One region of the Bradyrhizobium genosp. P genome, then DNA from elsewhere that is predicted to be linked to it. Evidence: predicted binding sites of a transcription regulator. Region 1 holds the regulator's gene; each other region holds the start of a gene.

Region 1 (9,726 bases):
CGGTCGCGCTTTAGAACGGAACTATGTTGAAACCGCGATGAAATCGGCCCGTATGGGTTTCACCGCCTCGCCAATCGATTGGTTCCGACAGATCAATTCGATATGATGGCCGCTCGAAGACCCTCGGATGAGCCGCATGTACCGCGCCGTGACCCGCCACATCGAAGTTACCGTCGAGCCGAACTTCATGCCGGAGCAATCGTCGATCGAGAAGCGCGAATATTTCTGGTCCTACACCATCGTGATCACCAATGCAGGCTCGGAAACGGTCCAGTTGCGGACCCGGCACTGGATCATTACCGACGCCACCGGCCACAGGCGGGACATCCGCGGCGAAGGTGTGATCGGCAAGCAGCCGGTGCTCGCACCCGGCGAGCGCTTCGAATACACCTCGGGCGTGCCGCTGCCGACCGCCTCCGGCTTCATGACCGGCAGCTACCAGATGGTCAGCGCGAGCGGCGAACGCTTCGAGATCGACATACCGACGTTTTCGCTGGACAGCCCGAGCCCGGACGGGAAGCGGGTGTTGAACTGACTGCTGCGTAGCCCGGATGAAGCGCAGCGCAATCCGGGCTACGATGGCCAGCGTTGCTACTCCACGCCCGCTTCGTCCGGCGTGAACTCGTAGACCGACGAGCAGAACTCGCAGGTGACGACGACCTTGCCGTCCTTGACCATGTCGGCGCGGTCCTGCGGCGCAAAGCTCTTCAGCATCGCGGAGACTGCGTCGCGCGAGCAGGAGCATTGCGCGCGCAGTGGCTGCGGGGTGAAGACGCGGACGCCGCGCTCGTGAAACAGGCGGTACAACAGCCGCTCGCCGGAGAGATCGGGATCGATCAGTTCGACATCCTCGACGGTCGAGATCAGCGACTGTCCCTCGACCCAGGCATCGTCCTCCGGCACGCTGTGCGCGACCGTGCCTTCCGGTGCGTCGCCGGGATGCAGATCGGCCTGCTTGGCGCGCTCCGGCGCCTTGGGCAGAAATTGCAGCAGGATGCCGCCGGCGCGCCAGTGCTGCTTGCCGCCCTCGCCGCTGCGCATCTCCTCACCGACCGCAAGGCGCACCCGTGTCGGGATCTGTTCGGAGCGCAGGAAATATTCATGCGCGGCTTCTTCCAGGCTGCCGCCGTCGAGCGCGACCAGTCCCTGGTAGCGGCTCATCTCCGCGCCCTGGTCGATGGTCATGGCAAGATGGCCCTTGCCGAGCAACTCGCCCGAAGTCTGGCCGGGCTTGAGCTGCGCCGCGTCGTAGCGCGCATAGGCGCGCAGCCGGTCGGGGGCCTGGAAATCGACGATCAGCAGTGAGACCGGACCGTCGGTCCGGGTCTGCAGGATGAAGCGTCCCTCGAACTTCACGGACGAGCCGAGCAGCGTCGTCAGCACGATGGCTTCGCCGAGCAGCTTGCCGACCGGCGGCGGATAATCGTGCTTGTGCAGGATCTCGTCGAGCGCGGGGCCGAGCCGGGTCAGCCGTCCGCGCAAATCGAGCGCGCCGACCTCGAAGGCCAGCACCGCGTCGTCCACGGGAACCGCCGACGGCGCGCGGACCGGCGCCTCAGCCGTGATTTTGATGTCAGAGGATTGTGAAACCATGGCGCTCTATCTGGGGTCTCGAACCATGAAATGAAGGGGTTCATCATACGCGAAAACGTCTGTCGTCCCTGCCCAGGGCGCAATTGCGCTCCGGAGCAGGGACCCATAACCACAGAATTTTGTTGTGACACAAGGCGTCTCCCCTTGTGCCTTTTTCCGAGGTCGCGGCGTATGGGTCCCTGCTCCCGTGCGCAATTGCGCCCTGGGCAGGGACGACAATACTGAGTTAGTGCTACGCCACCGCGTCAAAACACCAGGCCAGAATGCCTTTCTGCGCATGCAGGCGATTTTCCGCCTCGTCGAACACGACGGATTGCGGGCCGTCGATCACCTCGTCGGTGACCTCCTCGCCGCGATGCGCCGGCAGGCAGTGCATGAACAGGGCGTCGGGCTTGGCCAGCGACATCAGCTTGGCATTGACCTGATAGGGCTTGAGCACGTTGTGGCGGTGTTCGCCTTCCTTGTCGCCCATCGACACCCAGGTGTCGGTGACGACGCAGTCGGCGCCGCGCACCGCGGCCTCCGGATCGCTGCCGAGCACGATCGGCGCGCCGGTCGCCCTGATCCAGTCGCGCATCGGCTTCTTCGGCGCAAGCTCCGGGGGCGTTGCAATATTGAGGTTGAACTTGAAGCGCTCGGCGGCGTGGGCCCAGGAGGCCAGCACGTTGTTGTCGTCGCCGGTCCAGGCCACCGTCTTGCCCTCGATCGAGCCGCGATTTTCCTCGAAGGTCATCAGATCGGCCATCACCTGACAGGGATGCGAACGGCGCGTCAGCCCGTTGATGACGGGAACGGTGGCGTGCGCGGCGAGTTCGAGCAGTGCATCGTGGTTGAGGATGCGGATCATGATCGCGTCGACATAGCGCGACAGCACGCGCGCGGTGTCGGCGATGGTTTCACCGCGGCCGAGCTGCATCTCGGTGCCGGTCAGCATGATCGATTCACCGCCGAGCTGGCGCATGCCGACGTCGAACGACACCCGGGTGCGGGTCGACGGGCGCTCGAAGATCATCGCCAGCGTCTTGCCTTCGAGCGGCTGCTTGGCCTTTTCGTGCGCCTTGCGCTCCGCCTTCATGGCGGCGCCGGCCGAGAGCATGTTGCGCAGCTCGGCAAGCGGCAGTTCGTTGATATCGAGGAAGTGGCGGACCGACTTGCTCATCACCCGGCCGCCTTGCTCGGCTGGGCCGCCTGTAGCGCAGCGCAGGCGCGCTCGAGGCTTCCGACCGCCTGGTCGAGCTCGGCCTCGGTGACGATCAGCGGCGCCAGGAACCGCACGACATTGTCGCCGGCGCCGACGGTCAGCAGTTTCTGGTCGCGCAGCGCGGCGACGAGCTCGCCCGAGGGCACCACGGCCTTGACGCCGATCAGGAGGCCCTCGCCGCGCACGTCCGAGAGCACGCTGGGATAGCGGTCGACGACGGAGGCGAGCTTCTGCTTGAGCAGCAGCGACATCCTTTGCACGTGATCGAAGAAGCCGGGTTTGAGCATGACGTCGAGCACGGCATTGGCCGCCGCCACCGCCAGCGGATTGCCGCCGAAGGTCGAGCCGTGGGAGCCGGGCGCCATGCCGGCCGCAGCCTTCGCGCTCGCCAGCACCGCGCCGATCGGGAAGCCGCCGCCGAGCGCCTTGGCGAGCGACATGACGTCGGGCGTGACGCCGACGCGCTTGTAGGCAAACAGATCGCCGGTGCGGCCCATGCCGGTCTGCACCTCGTCGAATGCGAGCAGCAGGCCGTGCTCGTCGCAGAGCTGGCGCAACGCCTTGAAGAAGGCATGCGGCGCGGAGCGCACGCCGCCCTCGCCCTGCACCGGCTCGATCAGGATGCCGGCCGTGTCCGGTCCGATCGCCTTCTTCACGGCTTCGATGTCGCCATGCGGCACCTGGTCGAAGCCGTCCATCGGCGGGCCAAAGCCTTCGAGATATTTGGCCGTGCCGGTGGCAGCGAGCGTCGCCAGCGTGCGGCCATGGAAGGCGCCTTCAAAGGTGATGATGCGGTAGCGCTCGGGATGTCCCTTGGAGAAGTGATAGTGGCGGACCAGCTTGATCACGCCCTCCATCGCCTCCGCGCCCGAATTACAGAAGAACACGAAGTCGGCGAAGCTCTGCTCGCAGAGCCGCGCGGCGAGCACCTCGCCATCCGGGCTCTTGAACAGGTTCGACATGTGCCAGAGCTTCGTCGCCTGCTCCTGCAACGCCTGGACCAGATGCGGATGCGCGTGCCCGAGCGCGTTCACCGCGACACCCGAGGTGAAGTCGAGATAGCGCTCGCCGTTGGTTGATATCAGCCAGGCGCCCTCACCGCGCTCGAAGGCGAGATCGGCCCTGGCGAAGACGGGAAGCAGATGCGACGCGGCGGGGTTTGTCATGGCCATCACTGACGGGTTTGAGGCCGACGATTGCCGCGCGCCTTGACGCCAGCGCAGCAACAGCCGGCTTCGGAAAACAAAACGTGCCGCCTTTTCGGGCGGCACGTGGAGGCATTCTATGCTGCAGGCAGTAACTGTCAATCGTCACGAAGCGGCCTGCCGGCAATGCGAAACGAACGCAATCCGGGGCATTCCGGTGCGGTGGAAAAGACTCATTGCAATGCATAAGTGTGGGAACATGTGGACGCGCTACCGCGGACTCTTGCGCCGGAGTCACGCCATATTGTAGCGTTTGGGCTGTCGGGTACGACATCTCGTGCGGCAGTACTGGACCCCTTAAGTAGACTTGGTTCTGCGTAGACGTTCGGGCGCATAGGCGCGCTCGGCGAGGGCTAAGGGATTCTGACCGCAGGAGTTTTTCGAGCTTTGGCTCGCAGCACCGCTCCAAGGACTGGCCGGTGCTAGGCGAAGGGAAAAATGCGATGACTGTATTGACCTGGTCCGACGATCGCGTCGAGCAGCTGAAGAAGCTCTGGGAATCCGGCCTGTCGGCCAGCCAGATCGCGGCGGAACTTGGCAATGTGACGCGGAACGCCGTGATCGGCAAAGTGCACCGGCTCGGCCTGTCGGGCCGCGCCAAGGCCCCCTCCACCGCCGCGCCGCGACAGCGCAAGGCACGCCCCGCGCAGCATATGATGCGGGTGGCGCGGCCAGTGTCGCGCGGCAATACTGCGCTGGCCCACGCCTTCGAGGTCGAGATGGAGCCGGATCCGATCGCCTACGACAACGTCGTTCCGATGAGCCAGCGGCTGTCGCTGCTCGAGCTGAACGAGGCGACCTGTCACTGGCCGGTCGGCGATCCCTCAAGCCCGGATTTCTTCTTCTGCGGCGGCAAGGCGCTCGGCGGCCTGCCCTATTGCGCGCATCATTCGCGCATCGCCTACCAGCCCGCCAACGATCGCCGGCGGCCGGCAGCAAAGCCGACGCGGTAAGGCAGAATTCGAAGTGCTGCGATTTTCGTCAGCGCCATCTCGCGGGGTCTCACGTTCGACGATGTGAGGTGAGCACGCGGGTCAGGCTCCCTCGCCCCCTTGCGGGGCAGGGTTGGGGAGAGGGGTAGGCCCCGAACTCCAATGCAAGACATGTAGCGAAGCTTGATCAATCGAACCGGCGAGACACTCGCTGTCACGGTTCGCGATCAATCGGCAGCGGAGCAAGCGGCACCCCTCTCCCTAACCCTCCCCCGCAAGGGGGGAGGGAACCCTGCCGCCGGTGGCTGCCTCACTAGGCCCAGACGACGGTGTGTTGCTGTTCGCGCAGCCTTACGGCTGCGGCTCGGCCTTTGCAAAACGATCGTCGAGTGCGTAGCCGGCACCGCGCACGGTGCGGATCGGATCCTGCTCGCGGCCGGGATTGAGCAGCTTGCGCAGGCGGCCGATATGCACGTCGACGGTGCGTTCGTCGATATAGATGTCGCGGCCCCAGACGCTGTCGAGCAATTGCTCGCGGCTGAACACGCGGCCGGGATGCTCGAGGAAGAACTCGAGCAGCCGATACTCGGTCGGGCCGAGATCGATCGGACGGCCCGAGCGCGCCACGCGGCGCTTCTCGCGGTCGAGCTCGATGTCACCATAGGTCAGCACGGTCGCAAGCCGCTCCGGGCTCGCCCGGCGCAACAGGCCTTTCACCCGCGCCAGCAGTTCCGGCACCGAGAACGGCTTGACGATGTAGTCGTCGGCGCCGGTGGCGAGGCCGCGCACCCGTTCACTTTCTTCTCCGCGCGCGGTCAGCATGATGATAGGGAGCTGCTTGGTCTCGGGACGCGCGCGCAGGCGGCGGCACAGCTCGATGCCGGAGAGGCCCGGCAGCATCCAGTCAAGCACCACAAGATCGGGAATGCGCTCCTTCAGCCGGGTATCGGCGTCATCGCCGCGTCCGACCGTCTCGACATCGTAGCCTTCCGCGTCGAGGTTGTAGCGCAACAACGTCGTCAGCGCTTCTTCGTCTTCGACCACCAGAATGCGTGCGCTCATCGGTTTGTGTTCTCTCTGTCCTGATCCGTTGTCCTGACGCGAACCGAAACGATCATCTCCTTGATGAGCACGTTCTTGCCGGAAAGCCGGTGCCCACTTCGCCAGATGGTGATTAGGTGCCCGGAACCGTGGTAGCGAAATTGGTCATGTCACCCTTTGGACGCTTGTCCATGATCTGCTGGCCCTCGATCATGTAGAACACGGTTTCGGCGATATTCGTGGCGTGGTCGCCGATCCGCTCGATGTTCTTGGCGCAGAACATCAGATGGATGCAGAACGAGATGTTGCGCGGATCTTCCATCATGTAGGTGAGCAGTTCGCGGAACAGCGAGGTGCAGATCGCGTCGACCTCCTCGTCGCCCTTCCAGACGTTCATCGCCGCCGGCAGATCGTGGGCGGCATAGGCGTCGAGCACCGACTTGACCTGCGACAGCACGAGGTCGGTCATGTGCTCGAGGCCGCGGATCAGCTTGAGCGGCTGGAAATCGCTCTCCAGCGCCGCGACGCGCTTGCCCATGTTCTTGGCGAGGTCGCCGATCCGCTCGAGGTCGGTGGCCACCCGCATCGCGCCGACGATCTCGCGCAGATCGATCGCCATCGGCTGGCGGCGTGCGATGGTCAGAACCGCGCGCTCCTCGATGACGCGCTGCAAGCTGTCGATCTCGATGTCGGCAGCGACGACGCGCTTGCCGAGCGCTACGTCGCGGCGGATCAGCGCATCGACCGACTCGGTGATCATGCGCTCGACCAAGCCACCCATCTCGGCGACCAGGCGTGTCAGTTCCTGCAGGTCGCTGTCGAATGCCTTGGCGGTATGTTCAGAAGCCATCGTCTATCTCCTCAGCCGAACCGGCCGGTGATGTAGTCCTGCGTGCGTCGATCGCTGGGCGAGGTGAAAATCTTGTTGGTGTCGTCGAACTCGATCAGTTCGCCGAGATACATGAAGGCGGTCTTGTCGGAGACGCGGGCCGCCTGCTGCATGTTGTGGGTGACGATCGCGATGGTGTAGTCCTCGGACAGCTCCTGGATCAGCTCCTCGACCTTGGCGGTCGAAATCGGATCGAGCGCCGAGCACGGCTCGTCGAACAGGATCACCTCGGGCCGCACCGCAACCGTCCGCGCGATGCACAGCCGCTGCTGCTGGCCGCCGGAGAGCGAGAGCCCCGACGCGTTCAGCTTGTCCTTGACCTCGTTCCACAGCGCGCCACCGCGCAGCGCCTTCTCGACGCGGTCGTCCATTTCGGACTTCGAGATCTTCTCGTAGAGGCGGATGCCGAAGGCGATGTTCTCGTAGATCGTCATCGGGAACGGCGTCGGCTTCTGGAACACCATGCCGACCCGCGCGCGCAACAGATTGAGGTCGAGCTTGGGATCGAGGATGTTGGTCTGGTCCAGCATCAGCTGGCCGACGGCGCGCTGGCCCGGATAGAGATCATACATCCGGTTGAAGATGCGCAGCAAAGTCGACTTGCCGCAGCCGGACGGGCCGATGAACGCGGTGACGCGGTTGGTGCCGAGCGTCAGGTTGATGTTCTTCAGCGCATGGTGCTCGCCGTAATAGAAGTTGAGGTTGCGTACCGTAACCTTCGGGGGCGCATCCGGCAGCGGCGCATGCGGAGCAACGTGGCTCGGGGTAGTCGTCGAAACGGAGAGCTCGGTCATTTTGCGGCCCTTTCGGCACCAAGGATGCGCGCGCCGATGTTGAGGGCGAGCACGGTGAAGGTGATGAGCAAAGCGCCGCTCCAGGCCAACTCTTTCCAGTAGGCATAGGGGCTCTGCACGAAGTTGTTGATGGTCACCGGCAGGTTGGCCATCGTCTTGGTCAGATCCAGGCTGAAGAACTGGTTCGACAGCGCGGTGAACAACAGCGGCGCGGTCTCGCCGGCGACGCGGGCGGTCGCCAGCAGCACGCCGGTGATCAAACCCGACCGGGCGGCGCGATAAGCGATCCGCTTGATCACCAGCGAGCGTGGCAGGCCAAGCGCGGAGGCCGCTTCGCGCAGCGGATTGGGCACCAGCAGCAGCATGTCCTCGGTGGTGCGCAGCACGACCGGGATCACGATGACCGCGAGCGCCAGACAGCCCGCGATCGCCGAGAAGCCGCGCATCGGCACCACGACGGCACCATAGATGAACAGGCCGATGATGATCGAGGGCGCGCTGAGCAGGATGTCGTTGATGAACCGGATCACCGAGGTGAGCCGGTCATGCCTGCCGTATTCGGCGAGATAGGTGCCGGCGAACAGGCCGAGCGGCGCGCCGACGCCGACCCCGATCACGGTCATGATGACCGAGCCGACGATCGCGTTGAGAAGGCCGCCTTCGTTCGAGCCGGGCGGCGGCGTGTTCTGGGTGAAGAGCTGCACGCTCAGCCCGGCAAGGCCGTTGTAGAGCAGCGTCGCCAGGATCAGCGCCAGCCAGGTGACGCCGAACGCCGCGGCACCGACACACAGCAGCCGGATGATGACGTCGGTGCGGCGGCGGGATTTGTAGATCGGGTTCATGGCGTCACTTCCCCGCCTTCTTTTCAAGCCGCATCAGCATCAGCCGCGCTCCGGCGAGCACGAAGAAGGTCAGCACGAACAGCAGCAGGCCGAGCAGGATCAGGGCGGACTGGTGCAGCCCGTCGCTCTCGGCGAATTCGGAGGCGATCGCCGCCGAGATAGTAGTGCCCGGCGCGAAGATCGAGGACGAGATGCGGAACGAGTTGCCGATAATGAAGGTCACCGCCATGGTCTCGCCGAGCGCGCGGCCAAGCGCCAGCATGACGCCGCCGATCACGCCGACCCGCGTGTAGGGGATCACGACGCTGCGGACCACTTCCCAGGTGGTGCAGCCCATACCATAGGCGGCCTCCTTCAGCACCGGCGGCACGGTCTTGAACACGTCGACCGAGATCGCGGTGATGAACGGCAACACCATGATGGCGAGGATCAGCGCGGCGTTGAACAGGCTGAGATAGGACGGCGGGCCGCCGAATACCGCGCCGAGCACCGGCACGCCTTCGAAGATCCTGATGATGAACGGCTGGAACGTGTTGGCCAGGAACGGGCCCAGCACGAAGAAGCCCCACATGCCGTAAATGATCGAGGGGATGCCGGCGAGCAGTTCGATCGCGATGCCGATCGGACGGCGCAGCATTTGCGGGCAGAGTTCGGTCAGGAAGATGGCGATGCCGAGCCCGACCGGGATCGCGATCATCATCGCGATGATCGAGGTCAGCATGGTACCGTAGATCGGGCCGAGCGCGCCGAGCACCGGCGGATCGGCCGAGGGCGCCCAGCGCTGCGTCCACAGGAAGGCGAAGCCGTATTCCTTCATCGCCGGCCATGCGCCGATGATCAGCGACACGATGATGCCGCCGAGGATCAGCAGAACGGAAATCGCGGAGATGCGGGTGATCCAATAGAAGGTGGCATCACCGAACTTGAAGGCGCTGAGGGCCTTGGCGCGATCGTAAGGTCCGGCGGCTTCCATCACATCGCCCTGAACAGCCATGTCTGCCACGCCAATTCCCTCTTTACTATTTGAAAGCTACGCAAACCGCTACGCCCCGAAGCGATCTTCACTGGCGTTTTCGCCGGCGCCATTCCGGTTGCGCCTTGTCAGGCGCGGGACCCGGGATCCGCTGTTATTGTGGTGATGTCGGAGCCGGGCTGGTCGCGACCTGTGCCGCCCCTTAAGGCGGCACAGGCTTGGTTCGAAGTGTAAGGCTTAGCTCTTGATGTCGGAG
Region 2 (9,726 bases), 3.6 Mb from region 1:
GACGCGGTGGTGCCCGTCGTCAACCGGCTGGCGGAGCGGTTCGACCATGTCGTGCTGACCCAGGATTGGCACCCGACGGGACACCGTTCGTTTGCGACCTCGCATCCGGGAGCCGCGCCGTTTTCCTCCATCACGATGCCGTATGGCCCGCAGACATTATGGCCCGATCATTGCATCCAGGGCACTCCGGGGGCGGCGTTTCATCCGCAATTGGCCACCGACAAGGCCGAACTCGTCATCCGCAAGGGATTTCGTCCGGCGATCAATTCCTACTCGGCGTTCTTCGAGAATGACCTGAAGACGCCGACCGGGCTCGTGGGCTATCTGCGCGAGCGCGGCCTGAAGCGCATTGTCATGGCAGGACTGGCGACCGATTACTGCGTGCAGTATTCGGCGCTCGATGCGCGGCGTCTCGGCTTCAAGACCGCGGTCGTGTTGTCGGGCTGCCGCGCCATCGATCTCGCGGGCTCGCTCGTGTCAGCCACCGCGGCCATGACGGAGGCCGGCGTTGAATTGGTCGAGGACATCGTTTGAGTGCTGTCTAGCGCGGGCAAAAACCATTGTTTTGACAGGCCTTTTGTTCTAATGCCCGCTGTTGACGTCTAATTGCGGCGGAGATTCCGTGTCGGGACAGGCTTTACGGATTGGCACGCGCAAAAGCGCGATGGCGTTGGCGCAGACCGACGAGGTCGCGCGGCTGCTGCGCGCCTCGGCGCCGGACCTTGCCGTCGAAGTCGTCAAGTTCGAGACCCGCGGCGACCAGGACCAGACCAGCAAGCTGCTGCGGCACGGTGGCAAGGGCGGTGCCTTCGTCGCCGAGATCCGCGAGGCGATGCGATCCGGCACGCTGCAGGCGGCGATGCATTCGCTGAAGGACGTGCCGGGCAATGAAGAGACACCCGGTCTCGTTATCGCGGCGATGCTCGCGCGCGACGCTGCCAACGATTCGCTCGTGCTGAGGTCCGGCCTGTCGCTGGAGACCTTCCGCGCCTCCCGCGGCAAGGGCTTCATGATCGGGACCAATGCGGTTCGCCGCGCCGCCTATCTGCGCCGGCTGTTTCCCGAAGCTGCCGTGATTCAGTATCGCGGCGCTGCCGACACGCGGATCGCAAAGCTCGATCGCGGCGACAAGCAGCGGTTGCCTGACGGAGGCGAGGTCGGACCGGCGGATGCACTGGTGATGGCGCGCTCCGGCCTCGAGCGCATCGGCATGACCGCGCGCATCGCGCATGATTTTACCGTCGATGAAATGCTGCCGGCGGTTGGCCAAGGCATCGTCGCGGTCGAATGCGTCGAGACTGACTGGACGACGCGTGCGCACCTCGCGGGAATCGACAACGCACAGGCGCGGCTCAGCGCCGAGGCCGAACGCGAGGTGCTGTGGGTCCTCAACGGCCACTGCAATTCGCCGATTGCCGGCCACGCCATGATCGCGGGCCACGAGATGACGCTGCGCGCATCCGTGCTCGACGTATCCGGGGATCGCTTCGTCGAGGTGGTCAGGCACGGTGCCGCGGATCGCCCGCGCGAACTCGGCCGTGCGGTGGGACTGGAACTGCTCGACGAGGGCGCCGCTGAGATCATCGCCCGCACCCGGCCGGACGAGTAGCGCGCCGTTATGAACGCAGCGGCCAGCTTCCGATGATCCGGAAGCGCGACGCGGCGTCGTCCTGCCTGAACAGCGCGATGCGGTTGATTGCGAGCGTCGTGAGGCCCGTCGTCGCGAACCGCTCCCGCAGCCACGCCACGGTCGGACCGCGCCGCTCGTCGTTCAGCCGCCCGGTCAGTGTCATGTGGAAGCGGAATTCCTCCATCACGTAAGGATAGCCCCAGCGATCCAGATAGTCGCGCTGCCGCGCGGTGAGTTTCGCAGGGTTGCGCCGCGCGCGATCTTCCGGAGAGAGCGGTGCGCGGAATGCGTCGAACTCTGTGACGCAGTCCGCGGCGAACTGCTGGAGTTCGTCCGAACGAACAGCCGGAATCACGGCGATGAAGCCGCTGATGGCATCGACCACTGGCTCGATCACCGGAATGTGCCGCGCACGCCGCGCGAAGGTGGCGCAGGCGTCTCGGAGATCGGCCTCGCGCTTGCCGTCAGCGAGCGAAATCGGCGCCTTCAGCGTGGCGTGGAAGCCGTATTTGCGCGGGTCCTGCGTCAGTTCGCGCCAGTCGGACGCGACACCATCGGGGAAGGGCAGGTCGCCGCCATCAGCGGCGTCGTAGCCAAGCAGCGTCGAACCGAAGCGGTGCAGCACGCTGTCGGACGACGGCGCGTAGTAGATCGCGTAGCGCGGATGATTTGCCATGATCGCCAGAATAAGGCCGCTTTACGCCGCCGCAACCGTCTTGCGCGGCGCGGGCGAATGGACGAGCCGGCCGGCATCCGTCAGATGCACCAGCCGCCCGGCGGCAATGACCGCCACGATGCGTGGCCGCAGCGGCACCTTGTCATCGACGACGACGATGTCGGCGCGGTGGCCTGCCGCAAGCGCGCCGCGATCCTTGAGCCCGGCAGCGCGCGCCGGAGCCGACGAGATCAGATCCCAGGCCTTGGCGAGCGGCAGGATGCCGTCGGCGGCAAGGCGAAACGCCGCGAGCAGCTGCGCCGGATAGTAATAGTCAGATGCCAATATCGAGCAGAGGCCCTCGGCGATCATGTCGGAGGCCTTGGTCCAGCCAGTGTGGCTGCCGCCGCGTACCACATTGGGCGCGCCGAACACGATGAAGTCACCGGCCGCGGCGGCGTCGCGTGCGGTCTCTTCGTTGATGGGGAATTCGGCGATCGTGACGCCCAGCGTGCGAAACTCCTGGCGCATGGCAGGGCTGTTGTCGTCATGCGAGAGCATGCGCACATTGGCCGCGCGCGCGGCGGCCGCCAGGCTTGCGATCGAGGCGGGCACGTCGGGGCGGCGGGCGACGACCTGGTCGAGCAGTTCGCCGACGGCCTCGTGCGAAAGACCGGTGCGCTCGGCCAGCTGGCCGCGCTTCTTCGGCTTGACGTTGCTGTGGTCGTTGAAGGCGAACAAATCGATGCGGCCTTCGGTGAGCCATTGAATGATCTCGGCTTCGGCTTCGAGATTGTGGGTCTCGTGGCGCAGATGGAAGCGGGTGTCGGCGGCAAGCTGCGGCCGCAGCGCCTCGATCGCCTCAAGCAGCTTCCGCGCATTCTCGGCGCTGCGCAGACCGGGCTCCCACGACCAGGTCGTGCCATGGAAGACAGTGGTGATGCCGTTGGCGATGACCTGCCGGTCGCTGTCAACAAGCGCGACGTCGGTCGGGAAGTCGACGCCGGGACGCGGCATCATCTGGCGCTCGAAGGCGTCGCCGTGCAGGTCGACGATGCCCGGCAAGACCAGCAACCCGCCGGCATTGATATGGAGCGCGGTGCGGCCTTGCTCGCCGTCAAGCGCGCCGATATCGCGGCCCGACGTCCGCAGCGAAGTCTCGACGAACACGCCGTCCACCAGCGTGCGGCCGCCCTCGATGAAAATATCAGTCACGATGCGGCACTCCGTGGTTCGCTGTGTGATTGGGCCGCACCCTCGGCCTCGTACTTGTCGAGGAAGTCTTCCACCGAAAGCTTGCGAAAATTGGGCAGGGCGCGGCGAAGTGTCTCATGATCCCACTCCCACCACGCCAGCGCGGTGAGACGATCGGCGACCGCTTCCGAAAAGCGCCGTTTGATCGGTCGTGCCGGATTGCCGCCGACAATAGTATAGGCGGGCACGTCCTTGGTCACGATCGCCCCGGCGGCAACGACCGCTCCGGTGCCGATGTTGCGTCCCGGCAGCACCACGGCGCCGTGACCGACCCAGACGTCATGGCCGATATGCACGTGGTGCGCACGTCGCCAGCTGAAGAAGTCAGTGTCGTCGTTCTCGCCCGAAAAGTAGGCGCTGGCACGATAGGTGAAATGCGCCTGTGTTGCGCGATGCATCGGATGATTGCCGGGATTGATCCGGGTCATCGCCGCGATCGAACAGAACTTGCCGATCGTAGTGTAGGTGATCTGGCTGTCGTTCACGACATAAGAGTAGTCGTCCATGCTGACTTCGACCAGGATGGTGCGGGCGCCGACCTCGGTATAGGTGCCGAGCTTGCTCTCGCGGACCGATGCTGTGGGATCGATTGTCGGTACGACCGAGAGTGCTTTTCCGGCCATCATTGCCTCCACATTCATCACGACTTCCAACGAGGAGGGCCTCTCATCAAGGTGCTTGATGACAACAGCATGACATCGCGATGACTGCAACCATGGTGGTGTGTACGATCGCCGCACCGCAGCAGCCGCGTCACATAACTGTTAAACACCGGGGATAGCGATGGCCCCAACGCGGCGCGGTTGGAGCATTGCATGCTGGTGGTGGATGGTTTGACGTGCCGTTTCGGCACAAAAGCCGCGGTCGACAACGCGTCCTTTTCGATTGCGCCGGGCAGCTTCGTCGGCGTGATCGGCCGCTCCGGCGCCGGCAAGTCGACATTGCTGCGGATGATCAACCGTCTCGCCGATCCGACCTCCGGCCGCATCCTGTTCGAAGGCACCGACGTCACAGCGCTGCACGGCAAGGCGCTGCGGCAGTGGCGCGCGCGCTCCGCGATGATCTTCCAGCAGTTCAATCTGGTCGGCCGGCTCGACGTGTTGACCAATGTGCTGATGGGCCGTTTGGCGCAGATTCCGTCGTGGCGGTCGCTGGCGCAGATGTGGCCGGAGCACGACAGAGCGCTGGCGATGTCCGCGCTCGAGCAGTTCGACATCGCGCAGCTCGCGGCGCAGCGCGCCGACCAGCTCTCCGGCGGCCAGCAGCAGCGCGTCGCGATCGCGCGCGCGCTGGTGCAGGAGCCCGACATCATCCTTGCCGACGAGCCGATCGCCTCGCTCGATCCGCGCAACACCAAGATCGTGATGGATGCGCTACTGCGCATCAACAAGCACTTCGGCATCACGGTACTCTGCAATCTGCACTCGCTCGATCTGGCGCGGAGCTACTGCGACCGCCTGATCGGCATGGCGGCAGGGCGCGTCGTGTTCGACGGCGCACCGGCGACGCTGACCGACCACATCGCCCGAGAACTCTACGACCTCGAGGCCAATGATGTCATGGGCGGGGCGCCGTTGCCCGCGCCCGATGGCGCAACTGTTCCGGCGCTCGGCTCCGTCGCCGCCGCCTGAACGTCGCAACTTATGGAGGGGTTACCATGATCACTCGTCGCATCGTGCTGGCCGGCGCTGCCGCGCTGGCGTTCGCCGGCTCGGCTTCGGCCGAAGACTGGAAGACCAAATATCCGGAGATCACCTTCGCGGTGGTCCCGGCCGAGAACGCCTCCGGCGTCTCCGACCGCTTCGCCCCGTTCGTGAGCTATCTATCAAAGGAGCTCGGCGTCAAGGTGGTCCTGCGCGTCGCCAACGACTACGCTGCCGTCATCGAAGGTCAGCGCGCCGGCAACATCCAGATCGGCTATTACGGCCCGGCGTCGTTCGCCCGCGCCCGCGTCACCGGCGTCAAGACCGACGCCTTCGTGATCGACGTCAATTCCGACGGCTCGAAGGGCTACTACTCGGTGTTCTATGTGCTGGCCAAGAGCCCGTACCACAAGATCGAGGACCTCAAGGGCAAGAACCTCGGCCTGGTCGACCCCAACTCGACCTCGGGCAACAACATGCCGCGCTTCAAGCTGAACGCGATGGGCATCGATCCCGACGCCTATTTCTCCAAGGTGGTCTTCACCGGCAGCCACGAGAACGCTGTGCTGGCGCTGGCGCAGGGCACCGTCGACGTCGCCGCCAATTGGTGGAACGCCGACGACGATTCGAACCTCACCCGCATGCTCAACAAGAACATGGTGAAGTCGAGCGACGGCACGCCGCTGAAGAAGGAAGACTTCCGCATCATCGTGAAGTCCGACCTCATCATCAACTCGCCCTACGCCTATCTCGAGAGCCTGCCTGACGATATGAAGGCCGCGATCAAAAAGGCCTTCCTCGAGGCCGACAAGAAGGATCCGGAAGCTTTCAAGAAGCTCTCCGACGGCAAGAACCAGCCGTGGGCCCCGATCACCAACGCCGACTACGACAAGACCATCGACCTGATCAAGTTCGTGGACAATCTGCGCAAGAAGGCGTCCTGATCGCGCAAGGCCAGTGAATTGGGCCGGGTTGGACGACCCGGCCCTTTTTCGCTCGTCCCTTAACCAGATTGGTCCGTAATGGCGACGGCTGTATCCATCCTTCCAGCCCCGCAGCTTGCGGTGCTCAACGACGCCTACCGCAAGGCCGTGGCGCGCAAGCGGCTGAAGATGACGCTTGCCGCCGCGGTGTTCTGCGCGGCGTTGCTGATCGCCGCAGTGGGCGCGGAAGTGGACCTGCGCACGCTGTTCACCTATTTCGGCAATTTCCTCAGCTATTTCGATCGTATCCTGACGCTGGATTCCGGCGCGCGGGTCTGGACCAATCCGGTCGAGTGGTTCTGGGGCCTGAAGAAGTGGCTGCGGCTGCTCGGTGAGACGATCCTGATCAGCTATGTCGGCACGCTGATCGGTGCGGTCTTCGCCTTTGCGCTGAATTTCTTCGCCGCGCACAACACCTCGCCATCGCCCTGGCTGCGCTTCACGGTACGCCGCCTTCTGGAATTTGCCCGCACCGTGCCCGGCATCGTGTTCGCGTTGATCTTCGTGATCGCCTTCGGGCTCGGGCCGATGGCCGGCGTGCTCGCGATCGCGATCCATTCGACTGGCGCGCTCGGCAAGCTGTTCGCCGAGATCGTCGAGAATGCCGACATGAAGCTGGTCGAGGGTATTCGCTCCACCGGGGCAAGCTGGCTGTCCTGCATGCGTTTCGCGGTGCTGCCGCAGGTCGTGACCGGCTATGCCAGCTATGCGCTACTGCGTTTCGAGATCAACGTCCGTGAAGCCTCTGTGATGGGCTTCGTTGGCGCTGGCGGCATCGGCCAGGAGTTCATGGTCGCGATCCGCAAGTTCTACTATTCCGACGTTAGCGCCATCCTTGTCACCATCATCGTCACCGTCTTCATCATCGACATCTCGACGGGGTGGTTGCGCGCCCAGTTGTTCGGCAAGGAGACGCGCCGATGAGTCAGTTGCCGAAGCCGGACACCGCCGAGCTGCGCGCGAAATATCCTGATGTGTTCCAGCGGCCCGCCTCGGCGCGGCTGGCGACGCCGGCGATGATCGTGGCCGCGCTCGCGATCTTCGCGTTCGGGCTGGTCGACCTTGACTTCTCGCCATCGAAGCTGATCTCGGGCGTCAGCCAGCTCGGCTGGATCACCATGATGATGATCCCGCCGAACCCGGGCTCGTCGTTTCCGCTCTACATGCAGGCGATGGGTGAAACGCTGTCGATCGCGCTGCTCGGCACCACGCTGGCCGCCGTCCTGGCGCTGCCGGTCAGCCTGTTGGCGGCGCGCAACATCATCCCTTCGAACCTGATCCGCTTTCCGGTGCGCCGCTTCCTGGATTCGATCCGCGGCGTCGACACGCTGATCTGGGCGCTGGTCTGGATTAACGTGGTCGGCCTCGGCCCGTTCGCCGGTGTGCTGGCGATCATGGTTTCGGATTTCGGCGCGTTCGGAAAGCTGTTCTCGGAAGCGATCGAGGCCGCCGACCGCAAGCAGGTCGAGGGCATCAAGGCCTCCGGCGGCAACGCGCTGCATGAAATTCGCTTCGGCCTGCTGCCGCAGGTACTGCCTGTCATCGCCGGCCAGGTGCTTTACTACATCGAGTCGAACACGCGCTCGGCCACCATCATCGGCATCGTAGGCGCCGGCGGCATCGGCCTGCAGCTCGCCGAGCAGATCCGGGTGCTGGAATGGCAGAAGGTGTCGTTCCTGATCCTGATGATCCTGATCGCGGTCGCCGTGATCGACTTCATCTCGAGCAAGCTGCGCTTTGCGATTATTGGACAGCGCGCAGTTGCGTAGTTCGTAGGGTGGGCAAAGGCGCGGATGCGCCGTGCCACCATTCACGGCGTGTTTGCGATGGTGGGCACGCTTCGCTCTGTCCACCCTACGAATACTCAACTATTCTCCACCAGAAACTCCACCCGCTCCGCTGCGAAGCGCGAGCGCTTGGTGACCAGCGGCTTGTCCGCGGTGTCGACGTCGGTCGAATCGACAACCAGCACAGGACGGCCCAGCGCGAGATCGAGCCGCGCGGCGTCGGTGGCGTCCGCAATCGCAGCGGTGATCCGGGTCGAGGAGCGCCGGTAATCCTTGATGCCGTAATGCGCCAGCAATTTGGTCATCGAGTGGACGTCGGCGAATACGCTGCCGGCGTCGGGAAACTGTTCGGCCGACAGCCAGGTCGTGGAGACGCAGATCGGCGTGCGGTCGGCGAGCCGCACCGACTCGATCCGGATCAGGGGGGCGCCGGTTTTCAAACCGAGTTCACGCGCGATCTCACGGGTGGCGACGTCACTGCCGGCGTCGATCAGCTCGCCACGAGGCTCGTGGCCGCCGGCGCCGACGATCTCGGAGAACCGTGTTCGCGACCGCAACGGATAGGCCAATCGCTGCGCTTCGACATAGGTTCCGCTGCCGCGTTCGGCGCGCACCAGGCCGCGTTCCGCGAGCGCCGCGAGCGCGCGCCGCACGGTGTGGCGGTTGACGCGATAGGTCTCAGCGATTTCGACCTCGCCCGGCAGCTTTTCGCCCGCGGCAAAACGGCCGTCGGCGATGCCGCGCTCAATACCGTCGGCGACCTGCCGCCACAAGGCGACGCCGGAACTTTCCTGCATGCTCATGGCGCGGTGATAACCAGAAATCGTCGATTTGTCACGAAACAGTCATGGCGTTTCGCTATCAAGTTGTCTATTATCATAGACAACTTGATTCAGGCAAGGTTGCTCATGAACTCGATGGTGCGGAACGGCAAAGAAGCGCAGCGCAAGGCCGCGATGGCGGTGCTGGCGCAGTCCGGCGCTGCGGAGATCGCGGGAAGGCTAGCTGATATCGCGGTGCCGGCACATGAAAACCTCCGCGAGCCGGAGAACGGCCTCGTGATGGTGCGCGGGCGGATCGGCGGCGACGGGGCGCCGTTCAATCTGGGCGAGGCGACGGTGTCGCGCGCGGCGGTGCGGCTTGCGACCGGCGATGTCGGATTCGGCTACACGCTCGGCCGCGACAGCCAGAAGGCGCAGATGATCGCGTTGTGCGACGCCATGGTGCAGTCGGCGGAATTGTCGGGCGAGGTGGAGGCGAAGGTGATCGCGCCGCTGCGCGCAAGCCTGGACGCCGAACGCGGCCGCAAGGCTGCGGAAACCGCGGCGACGCGGGTCGATTTCTACACGATGGTGCGCGGTGAAGGATGATGCGATGACGACGGTTGCCGAATTGCCCACAGGCTTTGCCGACAAGGTGTTGTCGGCGCAGTCGACCTTCCGCTCTGTCATGGACGCAATGGCGCGCCCGGGCAACGTCCAGCGCATCACGGCCCAAGCGGGAACGCCCGCCGGCATGATGCGCGGCTCGTCTGCGATCGCGCTGACGCTGTTCGACCACGACACGCCGATCTGGCTCGATGCCGCGATGTCGGCGACACCGGATATCGCGAGGTGGCTCAAGTTCCACACCAGCGCGCCGGTGCTTGCGGATTCCTCGATCGCCAGCTTCGCGCTGATCGGCGATGCCGGCAATCTTGCGGCGCTCGATCGCTTCGCGTTCGGCACCAACGAATATCCGGATCGTTCGACCACGCTGATCCTGCAGGTCGACA
Region 3 (9,726 bases), 4.7 Mb from region 1:
TCGTTGCGAGAATGGCTCGCCGCAAGCATGTGTGACCATGGGCACGGACGATCCTCCCCTGCAGCTTAGTATCGCGCCGTCATGCAGGGTGGAGCTTGCTCGCCCGACTTTTGCGACGGAGGCGGTATATGCGCAACATGCTTCTGATTGCTGCCCTGGTTCTGGACTCGGCGGCCGCCCAGGCAGCGGATCCGCACGCCGTGACGTTGGCCTCCGCCAGCGCTCCGGTCGCTGTGCCGCGGCCCACGACGCCTCCTACACCGCAAGCCACCGCTCCGTCTCAGCCGCAACCTCCGCTCGTGAGGCACTGCACGACCCTGGACGGCAAGAACTTCGAGTGGCATTTCCCGAATGTACCGTTTGCAGTCCTGAACTGCTCCTGAGGCGACGTGTGGCATATGGCTGACAGTTCGTAGCCCGCTATCCTCCTCACCGCGCATTCGCCGGCGCGTGCAGCGGCCAGAGATCGGCGCGCCAGTGCAGCGCGATCGCCAGCATCGCAAGGAAGCCTGCCGCCGCAAACAGCGTGCCGGTCGCGGAATAGCCGATCAGGTCGATCAGGCTGCCCGCCGCGAGCAGGCCGAGCGGCAGGCCGTAGATCACCATCATGCGCACCCCCATCACGCGGCCGCGGAGATGGGCGCTGGCGTTGCGCATCAGCATCACGGCCGCCGAGATCATCGACATGCTCTGCGCGATGCCGGCGAGCACGAGGCAGGCCATCGCGACCGGCATGGTCCTGAGCTCGACGAACACCAGCAGCATGGCGTACCAGGCCAGCGTCGCGCCGATCAGCAGCCGGGCGATCCGCACACCGCCGGCCAGGCTGAGCGTGATCGATCCGATCAGCGAACCCACCGCGAAGCTCGCGGAGAGATAGCCGAGCCCGGTCTGGTCAGTGTGAAAGATGTCGCGCGCCACGTAAGGCAGCAATCCGTTGGTCAGGGGAAATGCGGTGAGATTGGCCAGGAACGCGACGCAGAGCGCAGCCCGCATGCCCGGGCCATTCCAGGCATAGACGATGCCCTCCCTGAGGTCCCGCAACAGCGTCGAGCCGGGCGGATCGTTCACCGCGTGACCGGCGTCGCCGACGGATTGTTCCGGGCGGTGCATGCAAAGCATCAGGACGGCCGCCGCGAAATAGAAACAGGCGATCGCCACATAGACGTAACCGATGCCGAGTGCTGCGAACAATCCGGCACCGGTCAGCGCGCCGGCGATGCGCGCGCTATCCTGCGTCGTGCGCGCCAGGCTGATGGCACCGACCAATATCTCCGATGGCATGATGTCAGCGAGCAGCGCGCCGCGCACGCCGAGATCCGACGGGCGGATCAGCCCCATGATCGCGACGATGATCATGACGTTCACGGGCGCCAGATGGCCCGACAGCGCCAGCGTCATGATGGTCGCGGAGAGCGCCGTATAGGCAAAGCGCATCGCGGCCAGCAGATCGCGATGCCCGACGCGGTCGCCGACCATCCCAAGCACCGGCGCGATCAGCGTCCCGACATATTGCAGCGATGCGAGCACGGTCAAAAGCAGCACCGAGCCGGTCTCGACCATAATGTACCAGCCGAGCACCAGCGTTTCGACCTCGAACGCCCAGGAGGTCAGCAGGTCGGACGGCCATTGAAATCGATAGCTGCGGATGCGGAATGGCGCGAGCGCGGACCTCCGCGCAAGCCCGCTCAAGACGCGATGACGCGTTTCACGGCGTTTCCCTGCCCTTTTCTTGATTCTTCTGGGAAAACTTCCCTGTTTTGGCAAGGTAGCGCTGACGATGCCCGTGTCAATCAAAACCGCCGCATGCTGCCATGCGCCTTCGTAAACGAGATACGGTCATCGAGCCGAGTGCCAGGGCACAAGCGCGGGATCACAGCAGTGCCGAGCGTCTATTTTCTCGGCCTGCCTTGGCTGTGCGGGAGGAAGAAGGCCGCCCGCGAAGACGGCCTTCCAATCTGACATGCCGACTGTTCGACTGGCTATTGCGGCACTCCCTCGACGGTGTAGGTCCGGAATTTCGCTAGCTTGTCGCGAAGCGGCAGGAGGTCTTTGAAGGCCGCGGAATCGCGATAGGCTTTGATCTGCTCAACGCTATCCCATCGCTGGATAACAATGCGCGATTTCGGCGGCTCTCCTTCGATTGTCGTGGTTTTGCCGCCAGCGGCAAGGAATTTGCCGCCGGCCGCCTTGATGGCAGCTTGAGCCTTCGGGGCATAGTCCTTCACATAGGACTCCAGGTTCGTGGGCTCGATTTCTACCACCTGATATACCGGCGGCTTGGCTTGGGCATGGAGACCCTGGACCGCGACCGCACCGAGTCCGAAGCCAGCGAGCATCGCCAATGTCATTGAATAATAAGTTTTCATGACCGTTTTTCCCTGAGAATTGAAAAACAATCGGCCGTACTGGATCGCACGACCGTGCGCTTGCGAATACAAATAGCACCGGCAAAAAAACGTCGGTCTGTTGAAGCCGAGGGTATGGCGAAGCTGCCGTTCGTCCGCGAGCCGCAGCCTCGCCATCCAGATCTCAGCTGCCGGGCGGGCTATAGGAGGGGCGCAGCTTGACCGCGTTCTGGCGGACCTGCTTGATCTCGTCCTGCGTGAAGAGCCGCGTCAGCTTCACGTTCTGCAGTGTCCCGGCAGTGACGGTCAGCCCGGAGATGGCGGGCGCCGTGCTCGGATCGGGCACGTCGAAAATGACCATGACGCCCGGACCGTCTGCTGCAACGCTGTACATCGACACCAGCTTTCCGCCGGCCGCTTCAATGACTTTGCGCGCGGCCTCCTGGCGGTTGGTCGCGGGGTTTTCCAGAATGGCGTTGAGAGCGCGTGGCGTATATTGCCCGGTGAGACAAAAATGCATGGCATGCTCCTTCTGGGTTTTGTGAAAACGAGTTTTCCGTGCCGACCCGGAGAGGTCGACACGTTCGCCGCATCCGAAAATGTTGAAAGTACACTGCCCTGCCGTGGGCATGGCGCTGCCATGACTATCGGGATTTCGGCACGTCCCGTGGCGGCTCTGCTGGAAGCTTACATCAGCTGCCCGCCGTGCGAAAGAGCATAAGCAACGCGGGGCCGCGACATGCGGACTGGGCATCCCCTCCATTATTGGAGATATGAACCTGCGATGGATGACCGACTGGGCTCCCACGCCGAAACTCCCAATCACTGATTGCCCGACGTGGCAATCCTCTGCCTCAAAAAATATTTCGCTTTATCAGAAATAAAAATCAGTGTATGAATTCCCCCGTCCCACCCGATCGAGGGGCGAGCGCACGTCACGAACGCGCGGTGGAGAGGGCGGAACGAAATCCAAAGCTCGGGCAGATCATGTCGCGAGAACGCGCAACTACGCCCACCGCTGTCATCGCCCGGCTTGACCCGGCCGACCCAGTACGCCGCGGCCCATCGGCTCAAGCACGACTATCTCTGGAATACTGGATCGCCCGGTCAAGCCGGGCGACGACACCGAACATGGGACCAAGGCATTTGCGCCCAGAGAAAGCGCTCCCATTCCAAATCATGTGAACACGACAATTTATCATGCGGGTTGCGTTTTTTGCGTCGCATCATATGATGAATATAATCCAATAGAATCTCCGGCATTCAAGGGAGTCCCGCCATGACATCCAGTCCCGATCCCGTCGTCATCCTTTCCGCTGCACGCACCCCGCTCGGCCGTTTCATGGGGGAACTTACGCCGTTCGCCGCGCACAAACTCGGGTCTCATGTGATCGGCGCGGCCCTGGAACGCGCCAAACTGGCGCCTGAGCGCATCGATGAAGTATTCATGGGCAATGTGCTGCCGGCCGGCCAGGGCCAGGCCCCTGCCCGCCAGGCCGCGCGCGGCGCCAAACTACCCGACGCCACCGGCGCCACCACGGTCAACAAGGTCTGCGGTTCCGGCATGAAGGCGACCATGCTCGCCCACGACATCATCAAGGCCGGTTCGGCCGAGATCGTGCTGTCCGGCGGCATGGAGAGCATGAGCAACGCGCCGTATCTGCTGCAGAAGGCACGCGGCGGCTATCGCGCCGGCCACGACCGCATCATCGACCACATGATGATGGACGGGCTGGAGGACGCCTATGAAACGGGACGCTCGATGGGCGATTTCGGCGAGGCCACCGCCGAGGCCTACCAGTTCACCCGCGCCGACCAGGACACCTACGCGATGGAGACGCTGAGCCGCGCCCGCAAGGCGGTCGAGGGCGGCGCATTCAAGGCGGAGATCGCGCCGATCACGCTGCAAGAGAAGGCCGGCCCGCGCGTCATCGCCAATGACGAGCATCCGCTGAAGGTCGATCCGGCCAAGATCCCCGGGCTGAAGCCGGCGTTCCGCGCCAACGGCACCATCACGCCGGCCGCCTCCTCGGCCAATGCCGATGGCGCCGCGGCGCTGATCCTCGCCCGGCGCTCGCTCGCCGACCGCGACGGGCTGCCGGTGCTGGCCGAGATCAAGGGCCACGCCACCCACAGCCAGGAACCGCAATGGTTCACCACCGCGCCGATCCCGGCGATCAGAAAACTGCTCGACAAGGTCGGCTGGAGCGTCGGTGATGTCGATTTGTTCGAGATCAACGAGGCGTTCGCGGTGGTGGCGATGGCGGCGCAGCGCGACCTCGGCATTCCCAGGGACAAGCTCAATATCAATGGCGGCGCCTGCGCGCTCGGCCACCCGATCGGTGCCACCGGCGCGAGGCTGATCGTGACGCTGCTGCACGCGCTGGAGGCACAGGGCCTGAAGCGCGGTGTCGCCGCGCTGTGCATCGGCGGCGGCGAAGCCACCGCGATCGCGGTCGAGCGGGTCACGCATTAGAGCGGGCTGACGTTAGGTTGAATCGGTCCGGCCGCAGACACGGCGCACCTCTCCCGCTTGCGGGGGTCGAGACGAGCGAAGCTCGCTCTTAGGTCGCATCGCATCGAAAGATGCGGTGCGGGTGGGGGCTCTCTCCGCTCGATGATTCTGACTCGTGGAGAGAGCCCCCACCCCAGCCCTCCCCGCAAGCGGGTCTACAGCATTCACACATCGAGGTTGAAGACTGGAAGGATGTCTGATTCCGTATCGTCCAATTGGATCGCAAGCGGGAGAGGGAGCGCAGCGTCTTCGCGGTTGCCATTCTCGTCACGCTCCAGCTGGCTTTCCGAGTCTGAAAACGAGGGAACCACGTCATTTTAGACGTGGCTCGCTCGTGCTATGCTGTGCATCTCGAATTGATTTCCTGTCGGACATCTGGAGCCCAATGATCTCGAACTGGCTTGCTGCAACCCTCGCCCGCCGCAACATCCATTACGGCTGGGTGATGGTCGGCGTGACTTTCCTTGCCGCGCTGATCTCGGCCGGCACCGTCGGTGCGCCCGGCGTCTTCATCGTGCCGCTGCAGAAGGAGTTCGGCTGGTCCACCGCCGAGATTTCCTCGGCGCTGTCGATCCGCTTCATCCTGTTCGGGCTGATGGCGCCGTTCGCCGCCGCCTTGATGAACCGCTACGGTCTGCGCAACGTGACGCTGGCGGCGCAGCTGATCGTGGTGTCGGGCCTCGTCGCCTCGCTGTTCATGACCAAGGTTTGGCAGTTGGTCCTGCTGTGGGGCGTCGTGATCGGGATCGGCACCGGCATGACGGCGCTGGTGCTCGGCGCGACCATCGCCGCACGATGGTTCGCGGCGCGCCGCGGCCTCGTGGTCGGCATTCTCACCGCGAGTGTCGCGACCGGGCAACTCGCCTTCCTGCCGTTGATCGCCACCCTGACCGACCGCTATGGCTGGCGCGTGGCGCTGGCGATGGTCTGCGTCGCGCTCGGCATCGCCGCCTTTGCCGTGCTGATGGTGATGCGTGACCGGCCGAGCGATGTCGGCCTACGCCCGTTCGGCGATGAAGGCACCGCGCCCTTGCCCGCGCCGCCGCCGGCCAATGCGCCGATCATAGCCGCCGCGCTCGGCACGCTCCGCGAGTCCTCGAAATCATCCGTGTTCTGGATCCTGTTCGCGACCTTCTTCATCTGCGGGGCCTCGACCAACGGCCTGGTCCAGGTCCATTTGATCCCGATGTGTCTCGACTACGGCATCCCGCAGGTGCAGGCCGCAAGCCTGCTCGCCGCGATGGGCATCTTCGATTTCTTCGGCACCATCATCTCGGGCTGGCTGTCGGACCGCTTCGATAATCGCAGGCTGCTTTGCTGGTATTACGGCCTGCGCGGGCTGTCGCTGGTCTGGCTGCCGTTCTCGGACTTCTCGTTCTACGGTCTCTCGGTGTTTGCGATGTTCTACGGGCTCGACTGGATCGCGACCGTGCCGCCGACGGTGCGGCTGACCGCGCAGCGCTTCGGCGCCGAGCGTGCCAATCTGGTGTTCGGCTGGATCTTTGCCGGCCATCAGCTTGGCGCCGGTGCCGCCGCGTTCGGCGCGGGCCTGTCACGCACACTCTATGCGAGCTATTTGCCGGCGTTCTTCATCGCGGGCGCGCTCTGCATCTTCGCCTCCGGGATCGTGCTGGCGATCTCGCGACCGCAGCCGCAACCACGGGCGAAACCGGTCACGGCCTGAAGAAAATGGCGCGCAACATGGCTGCGCGCCATCAGTCGTTCCGGGTAACGTCGGTTATTATTCCGCAGCGAGGCCGGTCGGCGCAGCCTCGTCGGCTTGCTTGTTGTAGTCGTGCACGACGCGGCCGAACGGCAGCGTCAGGTCGGCGATATAATGATGCGCGCCGATAACGCGCTTGACCGGGAAGTCCGCGACCGGCGCATTGACGTGCGGCACCAGATGCAGCCGGCCGGGCCCGATCCACGAGCCCTTGACGACGATGTCGGTGAGGTTGATCGCGACCAGCTGGCAGATTTCCAGATGGCCATCGACGCCGGGGATCATCTTCAGATTCACTTGCGTCTTCGACAGCGTGGCGCGGGTGACGTCGCCGTTGCCGGCCATCGCCTCGTGCTTGTAGCCCATTGTGCCCATGGCGACGAGCTGGCCGGCATATTCCAGCGTGCCGGTCAGCGTGTCCTTGACGATCTCGAGCTTCGGATGGGCATATTTCTTCGGAAAGCCCCAGATCTCGCGGCCGGCCGCGATCGGCGGATCGTCATCGAGATACATCTGGCAGACGAAATTGACGTCCTCGCCGTGCAGCTTGGCCGGGATGACGAGGCCGGACTCGGTGTAGCTGCCGAAGCCGGAGCTGTCGGGCATCTTGATCCATTCGTAGTGCACGATCGGGTCTGCGATCGGCTCCAGCGGCTCGGGCAGGCCGGCGCGGATCAGGTCCGGATCGGTCTCATAGGTGATGACGAGGAATTCGCGGTCGACGAAACGATAGGGTCCGGCCGGATAGCTCGGACCAGCGGCCGGCATCGACGGAAGCTTAAGCAGATCTTCCCTGCGCATCGCAAAATCCCCCTGTTTGGAAATATTGACCGGAGGCTAGCGGCCGAGATTGACGGCGATGTGAGGGATTTCCGTCAGCCACGTGACCTGCGCCGCGTGACCTGCGTTTTGCGGAGAGGCCAACGCTAACCATGCAGGCAAACGCGCCAGATGCACGACGCGCCGGCCGCGGCTTGTCATCACGGCGTCATGCCTGCGCTGAATTCTCGCCGCAAATTGGAGTACCGGTCATGGACGCGCGATCCCCTCATTCCGACGATATCGACCACCAGATGCCAGGCTGGCGGCCCGAAGGGTGCAATCGCGTCGCGCTGGTACTGCAGGGCGGCGGGGCGCTCGGCGCCTACCAGGCCGGTGTCTATCAGGCGCTGCACGAGGTGGGTATCGAGCCGGATTGGGTCTGCGGCGTCTCGATCGGCGCGATCAACTCGGCGCTCATCGCGGGCAATCCGCCCGAGAAGCGGCTGGAGCGGCTGCATACCTTCTGGGACCGCATTACCAGCCGCAAGATCTGGCACTACACGCCCGACGGCGACATTTTCCGCCAGGCCCGCAACTTCACCAGTTCATGGATGACGACGACGCTGGGGCAACCCGGCTTCTTCACCCCGCATCAAACCAATCCATGGTTCAGTCCGACCGGTTCGCGCACCGCGACCAGCTACTACGACACCGTGCCCTTACGCGAGTCGCTGCTCGAGCTGGTCGATTTCGACCGCATCAACTCCAAGAAGATGCGCTTCGCGGTCGGCGCCGTGAACGTGCTCTCAGGCAATTTCATCTATTTCGACAATGCCCATGACGAGATCATCCCGGAACACATCATGGCGAGCGGCGCGCTGCCGCCGGCGCTGCCGATGGTCAAGGTCGGCACCGATCATTTCTGGGATGGCGGCATCGTCTCCAACACGCCGCTGCAGCATCTGCTCGACCAGGAGGACAACGCCAACTCGCTGGTGTTCCAGGTCGACCTGTTCTCGGCCCGCGGCACGCTACCGCGCGACATCCAGGACGTGATGGCCCGCCACAAGGACATCATGTATTCGTCGCGCACCCGCTACAACACCGACGTCTACCGCAAGACCTACAGCCTGCGCACCGCCCTGCACAACGCGCTGGCGAAGATCCCCGACGATCAACTGTCGGAGGACGAGCGCCAGCTCAAGAAATCGAACAGCACGCTGCCCGGGATCACGCTGCTGCAACTGATCTATCAGCAGAAGGCCTATGAGGGCGACGCCAAGGACCACGAATTCTCCGGCACCTCGATGCGTGAGCACTGGGCGAGTGGACACGAGGACACCAAGCGCTCGCTGAAGCGGCGGGACTGGATCAAGATGCCCGAGAACGGCATGGGCATCGTGATCCACGACGTGCATCGCGAGACGGATTAGGTGGATGTCGTTCCGGGGCATGCGAAGCATGAACCCGGAACCTCGAGATTCCGGGTTCGGTCCTGCGGACCGCCCCGGAATGACAACGTCACAAGCTACGGCCGCGTGGACATATTGCTCGGCGGGCCTGCTTTGCGGATCGGTTCGGCCAGACGCGCGAACTCGCAGAGCAGCGAGCGGGTCTTGCGAGGGTCGATCACCTCCTCGACCCAGAACTTCTCGGCCGAGCGGAACGGCGAGCGCAGCTTGTTGAGGCGATCCTCGATCTCGCGCAGTTTCGCCGCGGGATCCGCCGCCACCTCGATCTCGGCGCGATACGCCGCCTCGATGCCGCCTTCCAGCGGCAGCGAGCCCCAATAGGCCGACGGCCAGGCGTAGCGCATCGAGAAGCGGTTGGCCGGCTGATGCACCACGCCGGCGACACCGAAGGCGTTGCGGATGATGATGGTGCACCAGGGCACCGTGCTCTGGTTGACCGCCGTCATCGCGCGCACGCCGTGGCGGATGGTGGCGGACTTCTCCGCCTCGAGCCCGATCATGAAGCCGGAGCAATCCATCAGATAGACCACCGGCAGATGGAAGGTCTCGGCGAAGTCGACCCAGCGCACCACCTTCTGGCAGGCATCCGCAGTCCAGGAGCCGCCATAGTGGAAGGGATCGCTCGCCAGCAGCAGCACCGCCCTGCCCTCGATCCGCGCCAGGCCCGTGATAACCGGCCGTCCGAAATTGGCCGCCACCTCGAAGAACGAGCCCTTGTCGACGACCGCCTCGATAATGGGGCGCATCTTGTAGACCTGCCGCCGGTTGCGCGGCACCGCCTTCAACAGCGAATCCTCTGCACGTTCCGGATCGTCGGTGCAGGGGATGGTCGGCGGCAGTTCATAGACCGACGACGGCAGATAGGAGAGGAAGCGCCGTGCGTACTCAAACGCCTCCTCTTCGGTA

Evidence for each region. Region 1 encodes PhoB, which activates phosphate uptake and scavenging genes when phosphate is short. Its sites were predicted from a motif close to TGTCATNNANCTGTCAT; they were not measured.
Region 2: phnC (phosphonate ABC transporter ATP-binding protein) is a predicted target of PhoB. The motif match lies at 4,221-4,237, and genes of this name have one in related genera.
Region 3: ACP2YO_RS27740 (acetoacetate decarboxylase) is a predicted target of PhoB. The motif match lies at 7,562-7,578, and genes of this name have one in related genera.

Annotation. Positions count from the first base shown of each region.
Region 1 is NZ_CP188195.1:963,615-973,340, reverse strand. Features, by position in the region: gene apaG (Co2+/Mg2+ efflux protein ApaG) at 137-535, shown strand; gene ACP2YO_RS04730 (Hsp33 family molecular chaperone) at 592-1,593, opposite strand; gene argF (ornithine carbamoyltransferase) at 1,826-2,752, opposite strand; gene ACP2YO_RS04720 (aspartate aminotransferase family protein) at 2,752-3,960, opposite strand; gene ACP2YO_RS04715 (GcrA family cell cycle regulator) at 4,443-4,952, shown strand; gene phoB (phosphate regulon transcriptional regulator PhoB) at 5,283-5,993, opposite strand; gene phoU (phosphate signaling complex protein PhoU) at 6,106-6,822, opposite strand; gene pstB (phosphate ABC transporter ATP-binding protein PstB) at 6,834-7,655, opposite strand; gene pstA (phosphate ABC transporter permease PstA) at 7,652-8,497, opposite strand; gene pstC (phosphate ABC transporter permease subunit PstC) at 8,502-9,491, opposite strand; gene pstS (phosphate ABC transporter substrate-binding protein PstS) at 9,708-9,726, opposite strand, start outside.
Region 2 is NZ_CP188195.1:7,314,612-7,324,337, reverse strand. Features, by position in the region: gene pncA (bifunctional nicotinamidase/pyrazinamidase) at 1-534, shown strand, start outside; gene hemC (hydroxymethylbilane synthase) at 665-1,609, shown strand; gene ACP2YO_RS35200 (DUF1045 domain-containing protein) at 1,617-2,306, opposite strand; gene ACP2YO_RS35195 (alpha-D-ribose 1-methylphosphonate 5-triphosphate diphosphatase) at 2,328-3,500, opposite strand; gene ACP2YO_RS35190 (chloramphenicol acetyltransferase) at 3,497-4,162, opposite strand; gene phnC (phosphonate ABC transporter ATP-binding protein) at 4,355-5,170, shown strand; gene phnD (phosphonate ABC transporter substrate-binding protein) at 5,197-6,126, shown strand; gene phnE (phosphonate ABC transporter, permease protein PhnE) at 6,205-7,089, shown strand; gene phnE (phosphonate ABC transporter, permease protein PhnE) at 7,086-7,934, shown strand; gene phnF (phosphonate metabolism transcriptional regulator PhnF) at 8,030-8,755, opposite strand; gene phnG (phosphonate C-P lyase system protein PhnG) at 8,861-9,322, shown strand; gene phnH (phosphonate C-P lyase system protein PhnH) at 9,327-9,726, shown strand, end outside.
Region 3 is NZ_CP188195.1:5,708,019-5,717,744, forward strand. Features, by position in the region: gene ACP2YO_RS27715 (MFS transporter) at 430-1,692, opposite strand; gene ACP2YO_RS27720 (DUF1330 domain-containing protein) at 1,983-2,525, opposite strand; gene ACP2YO_RS27725 (GYD domain-containing protein) at 2,533-2,979, opposite strand; gene ACP2YO_RS27730 (acetyl-CoA C-acyltransferase) at 3,628-4,824, shown strand; gene ACP2YO_RS27735 (MFS transporter) at 5,249-6,547, shown strand; gene ACP2YO_RS27740 (acetoacetate decarboxylase) at 6,605-7,387, opposite strand; gene ACP2YO_RS27745 (patatin-like phospholipase family protein) at 7,618-8,781, shown strand; gene ACP2YO_RS27750 (acyl-CoA carboxylase subunit beta) at 8,877-9,726, opposite strand, start outside.